3 regions of the Acidovorax sp. GW823-FHT01C06 genome follow, and region 1 is predicted to be linked to each of the others. Evidence: predicted binding sites of a transcription regulator. Region 1 holds the regulator's gene; each other region holds the start of a gene.

Evidence for each region. Region 1 encodes NrdR, which represses ribonucleotide reductase genes. Its sites were predicted from a motif close to CACNANATNTNGTG; they were not measured.
Region 2: a site for NrdR is predicted at 2,032-2,045, ahead of AC1RCS_RS00300 (ribonucleoside triphosphate reductase). Genes of this name have one in related genera too.
Region 3: a site for NrdR is predicted at 1,399-1,412, ahead of AC1RCS_RS11770 (ribonucleoside-diphosphate reductase subunit alpha). Genes of this name have one in related genera too.

Annotation. Positions count from the first base shown of each region.
Region 1 is NZ_JBXAKN010000008.1:243,685-246,954, reverse strand. Features, by position in the region: gene AC1RCS_RS17630 (bifunctional metallophosphatase/5'-nucleotidase) at 1-387, shown strand, start outside; gene AC1RCS_RS17625 (DMT family transporter) at 398-1,300, opposite strand; gene nrdR (transcriptional regulator NrdR) at 1,498-1,947, opposite strand; gene glyA (serine hydroxymethyltransferase) at 1,969-3,213, opposite strand; ZMP/ZTP riboswitch at 3,249-3,270, opposite strand, start outside.
Region 2 is NZ_JBXAKN010000001.1:58,836-62,105, reverse strand. Features, by position in the region: gene AC1RCS_RS00300 (ribonucleoside triphosphate reductase) at 1-1,999, opposite strand, end outside; gene AC1RCS_RS00295 (hemerythrin domain-containing protein) at 2,295-2,723, opposite strand; gene AC1RCS_RS00290 (nitric-oxide reductase large subunit) at 2,795-3,270, opposite strand, start outside.
Region 3 is NZ_JBXAKN010000004.1:285,085-288,354, reverse strand. Features, by position in the region: gene AC1RCS_RS11785 (sigma-54-dependent transcriptional regulator) at 1-521, shown strand, start outside; gene ampD (1,6-anhydro-N-acetylmuramyl-L-alanine amidase AmpD) at 505-1,137, shown strand; gene AC1RCS_RS11775 (hypothetical protein) at 1,159-1,332, opposite strand; gene AC1RCS_RS11770 (ribonucleoside-diphosphate reductase subunit alpha) at 1,507-3,270, shown strand, end outside.

The DNA of each region.
Region 1 (3,270 bases):
CTGGTCGTGAAGACCTTCACGGGCGCGCAGATCAGGGCGGTGCTGGAGCAGCAGTTCGCCAGCGGCAGCAACACCGTGCAGCGGCCCCGCGTGCTGTCGGTCTCATCGGGCTTTGCCTACCAGTTCGACCTGTCCCGGCCGGCGGGCGAGCGCGTCAGCCAGATGGTGCTGCAGGGTGCTGCGCTGCGCGACGACATGCAGGTGCGCGTGGTGATGAGCAGCTACCTCGACAGCGGCGGAGACAACTTCACCGTGCTGACCGAAGGGCGCGACCGCCTGGTGGGCGGGCTGGACCTGGACGCGCTGGAGGCCTACTTCCGCACGCAGAGTCCGGTGGCCGTGCCTGCTACCAACCGCATCACGTCCGTCGCGCGCGCCGTGCGTTGAGCGGCGGCGGCTATTCCTTGCCCGGGCGCAGTGCCCCCAGCCAGCGCAGCGGGTTGAAGCCCGTGACCAGGCCGGTGGCCACCAGCACGAGCACGCCGCCCCAGAGCATGCCGGGGCCCAGGGCCTCGCCCAGGAACACATGCCCCCAGGCCACCCCGAACAGCGGGATCATGAACGCGGAACTCATCGCCGCCACCGGGGATACCTGGGCGAGCACGCGCAGGTTGAGCCAGTAGGCCAGGCCCGAGGTGGCGATGCCCATGACCGCCACCGCCGCCACGGCCCCGGGGGTGAAGCGGGCTTCGGGCAGGCTCCATGCGGCGCCCGGCAGCAGCAGCACCAGCGCGGCGGCGTGGATGCCCGCGGCGATCGACAGGGGCGACATGCGCGTGGTGGCCCGCTTCATCCAGGTGGTGGAGACCCCGTAGCAGGCCGACGCGATGATGCAGGCCAGTGCCGCGACCAGCAGGGACGGCGTGGGCTCCACCGGGCCGAGCTGCACGATCAGGGCCACGCCCGCGAAGCCGCACAGGCAGCCCAGCCACTTGCGCTGGCTCAGCGTGTCTTCCTTCATCCACGCGGCCGCGAGCACGCTGAAGGGAACGGCCATCGTGTTGAGCAATGAGCTGTAGCCCGCCGGCAGGTGCAAGGCTGCCCAGGCATACAGCAGGAACGGCACCGCCACGGTGAGCGTGCCCAGCCCGAACAGCTCGCGCCAGTGGCGCCACGGCCAGGGCTCGCCGGCCGCCCGCATGATGGCGACCAGGGTCAGCGTGCCCAGCCCGATGCGCAGGGCGGCCATCACGTTGGGCCCCAGCAGCGGGCTTGCGATGCGGATGAAGAGAAACGAAGCGCCCCAGAGGGCCGACAGCAGCACCAGCTGCAGGAAGTGGCGGGTTTTCACCGCAGGCATTGTCGGGCAGCCGCGGTGTTTCTGTGCACCAGGGGGGTGTTTTGCCCATGAAAATAGCCTCTGGCGCTTTTACTTCAAGCGCCGAAAGCTATATTTTTGATAGCGTATCGCCAAGGTGGCCGCTGGGCCTGGCTGGCTGGCGGCGGGTGCGTGGGCAGCCCAGCCCGGCAACAAACGGGCCGTGGGCGCCGCGGCGGCTATTTGCGCACTTCGTCCACCATCGCGCGGAAGTCGTCGATGTCCTCGAAACTGCGGTACACGCTGGCAAAGCGGATGTAGGCCACCTTGTCGAGCTTCTTGAGCTCGCGCATGACCAGCTCGCCGATGCGGCTGGAGATCACTTCGCGCTGGCCGAGGTTGAGCAGCTTTTCCTCGATGCGCTCGATGGCGCTGTCGATCTGGTCCGTGCTGACCGGGCGCTTGCGCAGCGCCAGATTGAAGGAAGCGAGCAGCTTGGCGCGTTCGTACTCGATGCGCCGGCCATCCTTCTTCACGATGGCAGGGAAGCTCACTTCCGGCCGTTCGTAGGTGGTGAAGCGCTTGTCGCACGCGCCGCACTGGCGGCGGCGGCGGATGAACACCCCATCTTCAGAAACCCGCGTTTCGACGACTTGCGTTTCCAGGTTGCTGCAGAAGGGGCATTTCATGGCGGCTGCTGACCGGTGAAGTTAACGGTAGACCGGGAAGCGGGCCGTCAGCGCATTGACCTTGGCACGCACCGCCGCGATGTTGGCCTCGTCGCGGGGGTTGTCCAGCACATCGGCGATCAGGTTGGCCGTGATGCGGGCTTCTTCTTCCTTGAAGCCGCGCGTGGTCATGGCGGGGGTGCCAATGCGCACGCCGCTGGTCACCATCGGCTTTTCGGGGTCGTTGGGGATCGCGTTCTTGTTGATGGTCATGTGGGCGGCGCCCAGCACAGCCTCGGCTTCCTTGCCCGTGATGCCCTTGGCACGAAGGTCCACCAGCATCACGTGGCTTTGCGTGCCGCCGGAGACGATGCGCAGGCCGCGCGCGGTCAGTGTCTCGGCCACCACCTTGGCGTTCTTGGCCACCTGCTCCTGGTAGGCCTTGAACTCGGGCTGCAGCGCTTCCTTGAAGGCCACGGCCTTGGCAGCGATCACGTGCATCAGCGGGCCGCCTTGCAGGCCGGGGAAGATGGCGCTGTTGATGGCCTTCTCGTGCTCGGCCTTCATCAGGATGATGCCGCCACGGGGGCCGCGCAGGCTCTTGTGCGTGGTGCTGGTGACCACGTCGGCATGCGGCACCGGGTTGGGGTACACACCCGCGGCGATCAGGCCGGCGTAGTGGGCCATGTCCACCATGAAGATCGCGCCCACGTCCTTGGCCACCTTGGCAAAGCGTGCGAAGTCGATGTGCAGGCTGTAGGCCGAGGCACCGGCGATGATGAGCTTGGGGCGGGTTTCGTGCGCCTTCTTCTCCATGGCGTCGTAGTCCAGAGCTTCGTTGGCATCGAGGCCGTAGGAGACCACGTTGAACCACTTGCCCGACATGTTCAGCGGCATGCCGTGCGTGAGGTGGCCGCCTTCGGCCAGGCTCATGCCCATGATGGTGTCGCCGGGCTTGAGGAACGCGAGGAACACGGCCTCGTTGGCGGATGCGCCGCAGTGGGGCTGCACGTTGGCGGCCTCGGCACCGAAGATCTGCTTGACGCGGTCGATGGCCAGCTGCTCGGCCACGTCCACATGCTCGCAGCCACCGTAGTAGCGCTTGCCGGGATAGCCTTCGGCGTACTTGTTGGTCAACTGCGTGCCCTGCGCCCACATCACGGCGGGGGAGGCGTAGTTCTCGCTCGCGATCAGCTCGATGTGGTGCTCTTGCCGGGCGTTTTCAGCCTGGATGGCGGCAAAGAGCTCGGGGTCGGTTTGTTCGACAAGAATATTGCGGTCGTACATGATTGGCAGTCCTATGAACTTGTGTCCCTTGAAACAAGGGCTGCCCAGGCGAACGGC
Region 2 (3,270 bases), on a different contig from region 1:
GCTTGGCGTCCAGCCGCTCTTCGTCGCAGCGCGGGCAGAACGGGTGCTCGCCCGCCAGGTAGCCGTGCGTGGGGCAGATCGAGAACGTGGGCGTGACGGTGATGTAGGGCAGGCGAAAGCGCGTGAGCGCGCGCCGCACCAGATCGCGGCAGGCCGCGCCGCTGGACAAGCGCTCGCCCATGTACAGGTGCAGCACGGTGCCGCCGGTGTATTTGGATTGCAGCGCCTCCTGCCGCATCAAGGCCTCGAACGGGTCGTCGGTGAAGCCCACGGGCAGCTGCGAGGAGTTGGTGTAGTAAGGCTGCTCGGACGTGCCCGCCTGCAGGATGGCGGGCCAGCGCTTTTTGTCTTCCTTGGCGAAGCGGTAGGTGGTGCCTTCGGCGGGCGTGGCCTCCAGGTTGTAGAGGTGGCCGGTTTCTTCCTGGAAGGCCGTCATGCGCTCGCGCACGTGGTCGAGCAGGCGCACGGCAAACGCGTGGCCCCATTCGCTGGTGATGTCGTGCCGGTCCGCCGTGAAGTTGCGCACCATCTCGTTGATGCCGTTCACGCCCAGCGTGGAAAAGTGGTTGCGCAAGGTGCCCAGGTAGCGCTTGGTGTAGGGGAACAGGCCCTGGTCCATCAGGCGCTGGATGAGCTTGCGTTTGGTCTCCAGGCTTTGTTTGCCCAGTTCCAGCAGGCGGTCGAGCGCGGCGAACAGGCCCGCCTCATCGCCCGCATGCTGGTAGCCCAGGCGCGCGCAGTTGATAGTGACCACGCCCAGGCTGCCCGTCTGCTCGGCGCTGCCGAACAGGCCGTTGCCGCGCTTGAGCAGTTCACGCAAATCGAGTTGCAGGCGGCAGCACATGGAGCGCACCATGTTGGGCTCCAGCTCGGAGTTGATGAAGTTCTGGAAGTACGGCAGACCGTACTTGGCCGTCATCTCGAACAGCAGCTGCGCGTTCTCGCTCTCCCACGGAAAATCCTTGGTGATGTTGTACGTGGGGATGGGGAAGGTGAACACCCGGCCCTTGGCATCGCCCGTGGTCATCACGTCGATGTAGGCGCGGTTGATGAGGTCCATCTCGGCTTGCAGCTCGCCGTAGCTGAACGGCATTTCCACGCCAGCGATCACGGGCACCTGCTCGCGCAGGTCCTCGGGGCAGGTCCAGTCGAAGGTGAGGTTGGTGAACGGCGTTTGCGTGCCCCAGCGCGAGGGCACGTTGAGGTTGTAGACCAGCTCCTGGATGCACTGGCGCACGGCGGCGTAGTCCATGGCATCAATGCGCACAAAGGGCGCCATGTAGGTGTCGAACGACGAGAACGCCTGCGCGCCCGCCCACTCGTTTTGCAGCGTGCCCAGGAAGTTCACGATCTGCCCCACGGCCGAACTCATGTGCTTGGGCGGCCCCGCCTCCACCTTGCCCGGCACGCCGTTGAGCCCCTCGTGCAGCAGCGTGCGCAGCGACCAGCCCGCGCAGTAGCCGCTGAGCATGTCGAGGTCGTGGATGTGCAGGTCGCCGCTCCTGTGCGCCTCGCCGATCTCAGGCGTGTAGACGTGCGACAGCCAGTAGTTGGCCGTGACCTTGCCCGCCACGTTCAGGATCAGCCCGCCCAGCGAGTAACCCTGGTTGGCGTTGGCGTTCACGCGCCAGTCGGCGCGCGTGAGGTATTCGTTGATGGAGCTTTCCACATCGACCAGCGTCTGCCGGTCGGCGCGGAGCTGGGCGTGCTGCTCGCGGTAGACGATGTAGGCGCGCGCGGTCGCCAGGTGGTTGGCGGCGATCAGCGTCTGCTCGGCCACGTCCTGGATCTGCTCGATGGTGGGTGCCTCGCCATGGAAGCGGTGGATCAGCACCTTGGTGACCTGGGCGGTGAGCAACGCCGCTTCGTCGGCGCCGTATTCACCCGAGGCCTGGCCCGCGCTGGCCAGCGCGGCGCGGATGCGTTCGGCGTCAAAAGGAACGCGCTGGCCGCTGCGCAAAACGACTTCGCGGGGCAAGGTGGAAAGGGTGGACGCCATGGGTTCGACCAATCTGTGGAACGGGTTAAAAACACTACCTATGGTGTCCACGATACCCACCAGCCACTATAGGTAGTTTGACCCAACACAATCGAGGCAGTAAGCAGGGGTAAAAAAAATGCCGGCACAAAGGCCGGCGAAAGGAAGGTGCCGTCAGGCCCTACCGATGGATGGGGGTGCGTGTGATGGCACGCTGGAGCACAAGAGGTGTGCGTGGAAAAGGTGGGTGTTTTTGTTGGGGGCTAGGGGCTGCTGGGGCTCCACCGCTGCGGCCGGGCTGCGTTCGCGTGGGCGCTCAATGGCAGGCGGCGGTTTCTTCCTCCTCGATGCGCGGATAAAAGTCATGGTCTTCGCGCTGCATGCGCTCGAACACCCGGCGCAGCACCACGTTGGCCTCGTCCCGAAAGCCCTGCGCATCGCGGCGCACGGCCTCGGCCGTGTTCCAGCGGCGCGCAAAGGCGTCGTAGGCGCTGGCAATAGAGGCCATCTCGCTCTGGTACTGGCGGCCCAGGCGCGCCAGTTCGGGGTTGCCACCGCGCTGCAGTGCGGGGTAGAGCACCTGGTCTTCCACGGCCAGATGCAGCTTGATGGTGCCGCTCATCGCCACGATGCCCTGCGCGATGGCCGTGGCGTTGGCCTGCACGCCCGCGTGGGCCAGGGCGCGCAAGGTGGCGATGCTGCGCAGGATGTCGGTGTGCTGGTGCTTGAATTTGTCGAGGTTCATGGTCAGTCCTTGTGGGCAAACGGTGTGTGAGCGCGGTGGCCGCTTGTGGCTGCCGCCGCGCACGGTGCATTTCAGCGGCGGGCCTGTGCCAGGTAGGCCCCCGTGGAAGCGGCCGGGGCCCGCGAACCGAACACACCGCTCACCACCTGCCAGGCCATGGCCAGCGCGCCGACGATGAAGACCACGTCGCCGAAGGTGCGCACCCAGCGCAGCGTCTGGATGAAGGGCTGCTGCATGAAGGCCTCGCCCCGGGCGTACCACAGGCCTTCGCTCACGCTCGCGTGGAACTGGAACAGGGCGATGGGGAACAGGCTGGTGGCGATCATCAGCACCAGGCCGGCGTTGAGCCACCAGAAGCCCGTCTTCATGAGCCGCTCGCTGAACACCAGCTGCGGTCGGATGTAGCGCAGCACCAGCAGCGTGAAGCCCAGCGCCAGGAAGCCATACACCCCGAACAGCGCGGCGTGGGCATGCACCGGCGTGGTGTTCAGGCCCTGCACGTAGTACAGCGAGATGGGCGGGTTGATCATGAAGCCGAAGACACCCG
Region 3 (3,270 bases), on a different contig from region 1:
GGCGCGAGGACCTGCCGGTGCTGTGCGCCGCGCTGCTCTCGCGCATCGCGCAGGAATCGGGCATGCCGGTCCCCCCGCTGACCGACAGCGCGCTCCACGCCATCGCCGCGCACCCGCTGACCGGCAATGTCCGGGAGCTTGAAAACCTGCTGCACCGGGCCGTGGCGCTCAGCGATGGGGAAGCGCTGCATGTGGACGGGCCCTCGGGGGGGGCCGCCGAGTCCCCGAGGACACGGGCGGCGCCAGCGCCCGCGATGCCGTCCCCCGCCGACCCGCAGAGCGCCTACCCGGCCGCGCCGCCGCCCGGCGCGGGCAGCCTGGTGACGCTGCCCAGCGATCTTCAGGCATGGCTTGACCAGCAGGAGCGCGACATCCTGATCCGCGCCCTGCGCGAGGCGGGCTTCAACCGGACCGCCACCGCCGCCCGGCTGGGCATCAGCCTGCGCCAGATACGCTACAGGATCGCCCGGCTGAACATCGCCGTGCCCAACGACCAGGACCCGCATGACGACGTGGGCTGAGGAGGCAGCGCCGGCGGACCCACCGCCGTGGGACGGCGGCTGGCACCGCGCGGCCACGAGGCTCCCATCCCCCAACCATGGCACGCGCCCGGCAGCGGCCAGGTCCGCCATCGACCTGATCGTGGTGCATTCCATCAGCCTGCCGCCGGGCGAGTACGGAGGGGGCGCAGTGCAACAGCTGTTCACCAACACCCTGGACTGGGATGCCCATCCCTACTACCAGAGTATCCGCGGACTGGCGGTGTCGTCGCATTTCTTCATCGAGCGCACCGGTGCGCTCTGGCAGTTCGTGGATTGCGATCTGCGGGCCTGGCACGCAGGCCAGTCGGCCTACCGCGGGCGCAGCCAATGCAATGACGACTCGATCGGCATCGAGCTGGAGGGCCTGGAGGGCCTGGCGTTCGAACCCGCCCAGTACCGGACGCTGGCCACGCTCTGCCAGGACATCGCGCGGCGCTATCCCATCGCGCACATTGCGGGACATGAGCACATAGCGCCCGGGCGCAAGCAGGATCCCGGCCCCGGCTTCGACTGGGTGAAGGTACAAAAGGCATTGCGCTGGCCGCCGCACCGTTTTCCCGCGGCGACCCGGCCCGCCATCCTGGCCGCCAGCTGAACGCGCTGTCGCAGCGCCGCGTCACAGCAACTTTTTCTTTGTGCAACCGCACAAAGCCGCATCGCCAAGCTCCACGCGGCCTCGCGAAGAAAAACCGCCCGTATCGCCCGCCGCGGCGCGGATTCGCTGCTGCTTTTTCGGTGGGACAAGGGATTCCAGCGGGGTCATCGCAAGAACTCGCAGCATTGAAAACATGCTGTTTCCCTTTTCCCAGGGGTTTGGGGCGGTACACTACCGGTAGTGTCTTGAATGCACCTGACACACCATATATAGTGTGCGGCAGACAGAAGTCCGGCCCATCACTCACACCTTGCGACGGCTTCACGCCCCGCGCCACACATCCCAGACAGCCCACAGAAGAGGACACCCATGCAAGCTGCTTTGACTACGCCTTCCACCACCCACGCCAACCCAGCGCAAGCTCCGGCTTCGCAGCCCGCGCCAACGTCGGCGGCCAACTCGCTGGCGCATTACCAGATCATCCGCCGCAACGGGGCGGTGGTGCCGTTTGAGCCGCAAAAGATCGCGGTGGCGATGATGAAGGCCTTCCTGGCGGTGCATGGCACACAAGGCGCCGCGTCCGCCAGCGTGCGCGAAGTCGTGGACACCCTGACCCAGAATGTCACCCGCGCCCTGGTGCGGTCGCGCCCCGGAGGCGGCACCTTTCATATTGAAGATGTGCAGGACCAGGTGGAACTCGGACTGATGCGTGGCGGCCACCATGAGATTGCCCGCGCCTACGTGCTGTACCGCGAGCGCCGCACCCAGGAGCGTGCACGCCAGGTCGAGCAGCAGGCTCCGTCCGCCCCCGCTCCGCTGCTCCACGTGCTGGACGGCGGAGAACGCGTTGCGCTCGACCTCCACCGGCTGCAGGCATTGATCGAGTCGGCCTGCGTGAATCTTGGCGCGGACGTCAGCGCAGACCCCATCGTTGCCGAAACCATGCGCAACCTTTACGACGGCGTTCCCATGGACGAGGTCTACAAGGCCTCCATCCTGGCGGCACGCACGCTCATCGAAAAAGACCCCGACTACACCTACGCCACCGCCCGCCTGCTGCTGCACACGATCGTGCGCGAAGTCCTGGGCCGCGAGGTGACCCAGAGCGCGATGGGACAAGCCTATATCGACTACTTCCCCGAATTCATCAAGAAGGGCGTGGAAAACGAGCTGCTGGACGAGCGCCTGCTGCAATATGACCTGCAGCGCCTGGGCGCCGCCCTGCAGGCGGACCGCGACCTGAAGTTCGACTACCTCGGACTGCAGACCCTGTACGACCGTTACTTCCTGCACGTCAAAAAGACGCGCATCGAGTTGCCCCAGGCTTTCTTCATGCGCGTGGCCATGGGCCTGGCCCTCAACGAAGTCGACCGCGAAGCCCGCGCCATCGAGTTCTATGAAGTACTCTCGTCGTTCGACTTCATGTCCAGCACGCCCACGCTGTTCAACAGCGGCACGCTGCGCTCGCAGCTGTCTTCGTGCTACCTGACCACGGTGCCCGACGACCTGGACGGCATCTACGAGTCGATCAAGGAAAACGCCCTGCTGTCCAAGTTCGCGGGCGGCCTGGGCAACGACTGGACCCGGGTGCGCGCGCTGGGCAGCCACATCAAGGGCACCAACGGCGAATCGCAGGGCGTGGTGCCTTTCCTCAAGGTCGTCAACGACACGGCCGTGGCCGTGAACCAGGGCGGCAAGCGCAAGGGCGCTGTCTGCACCTACCTGGAATCCTGGCACCTCGACATCGAAGAATTCCTGGAACTGCGCAAGAACACGGGCGACGACCGCCGCCGCACGCACGACATGAACACGGCGAACTGGATTCCCGATCTGTTCATGCGCCGCGTGATGGAAAAGGGCACCTGGACCCTGTTCTCCCCTTCCAACGTGCCCGACCTGCACGACCTCTTCGGCGCCGACTTCGAGAAAGCCTACGTGGCCTACGAGGAAAAGGCCGCGCGCGGCGAGATCAAGCCTTCCAAGACGGTGCAGGCCACCGACATGTGGCGCAAGATGCTGACCATGCTGTTCGAGACCGGCCACCCCTGGATCACGTTCAAGGACGCCTGCAACGTGCGCTCGCCCCAGCAGCACGCCGGCGTGGTGCACTCGTCCAACCTGTGCACCGAGATC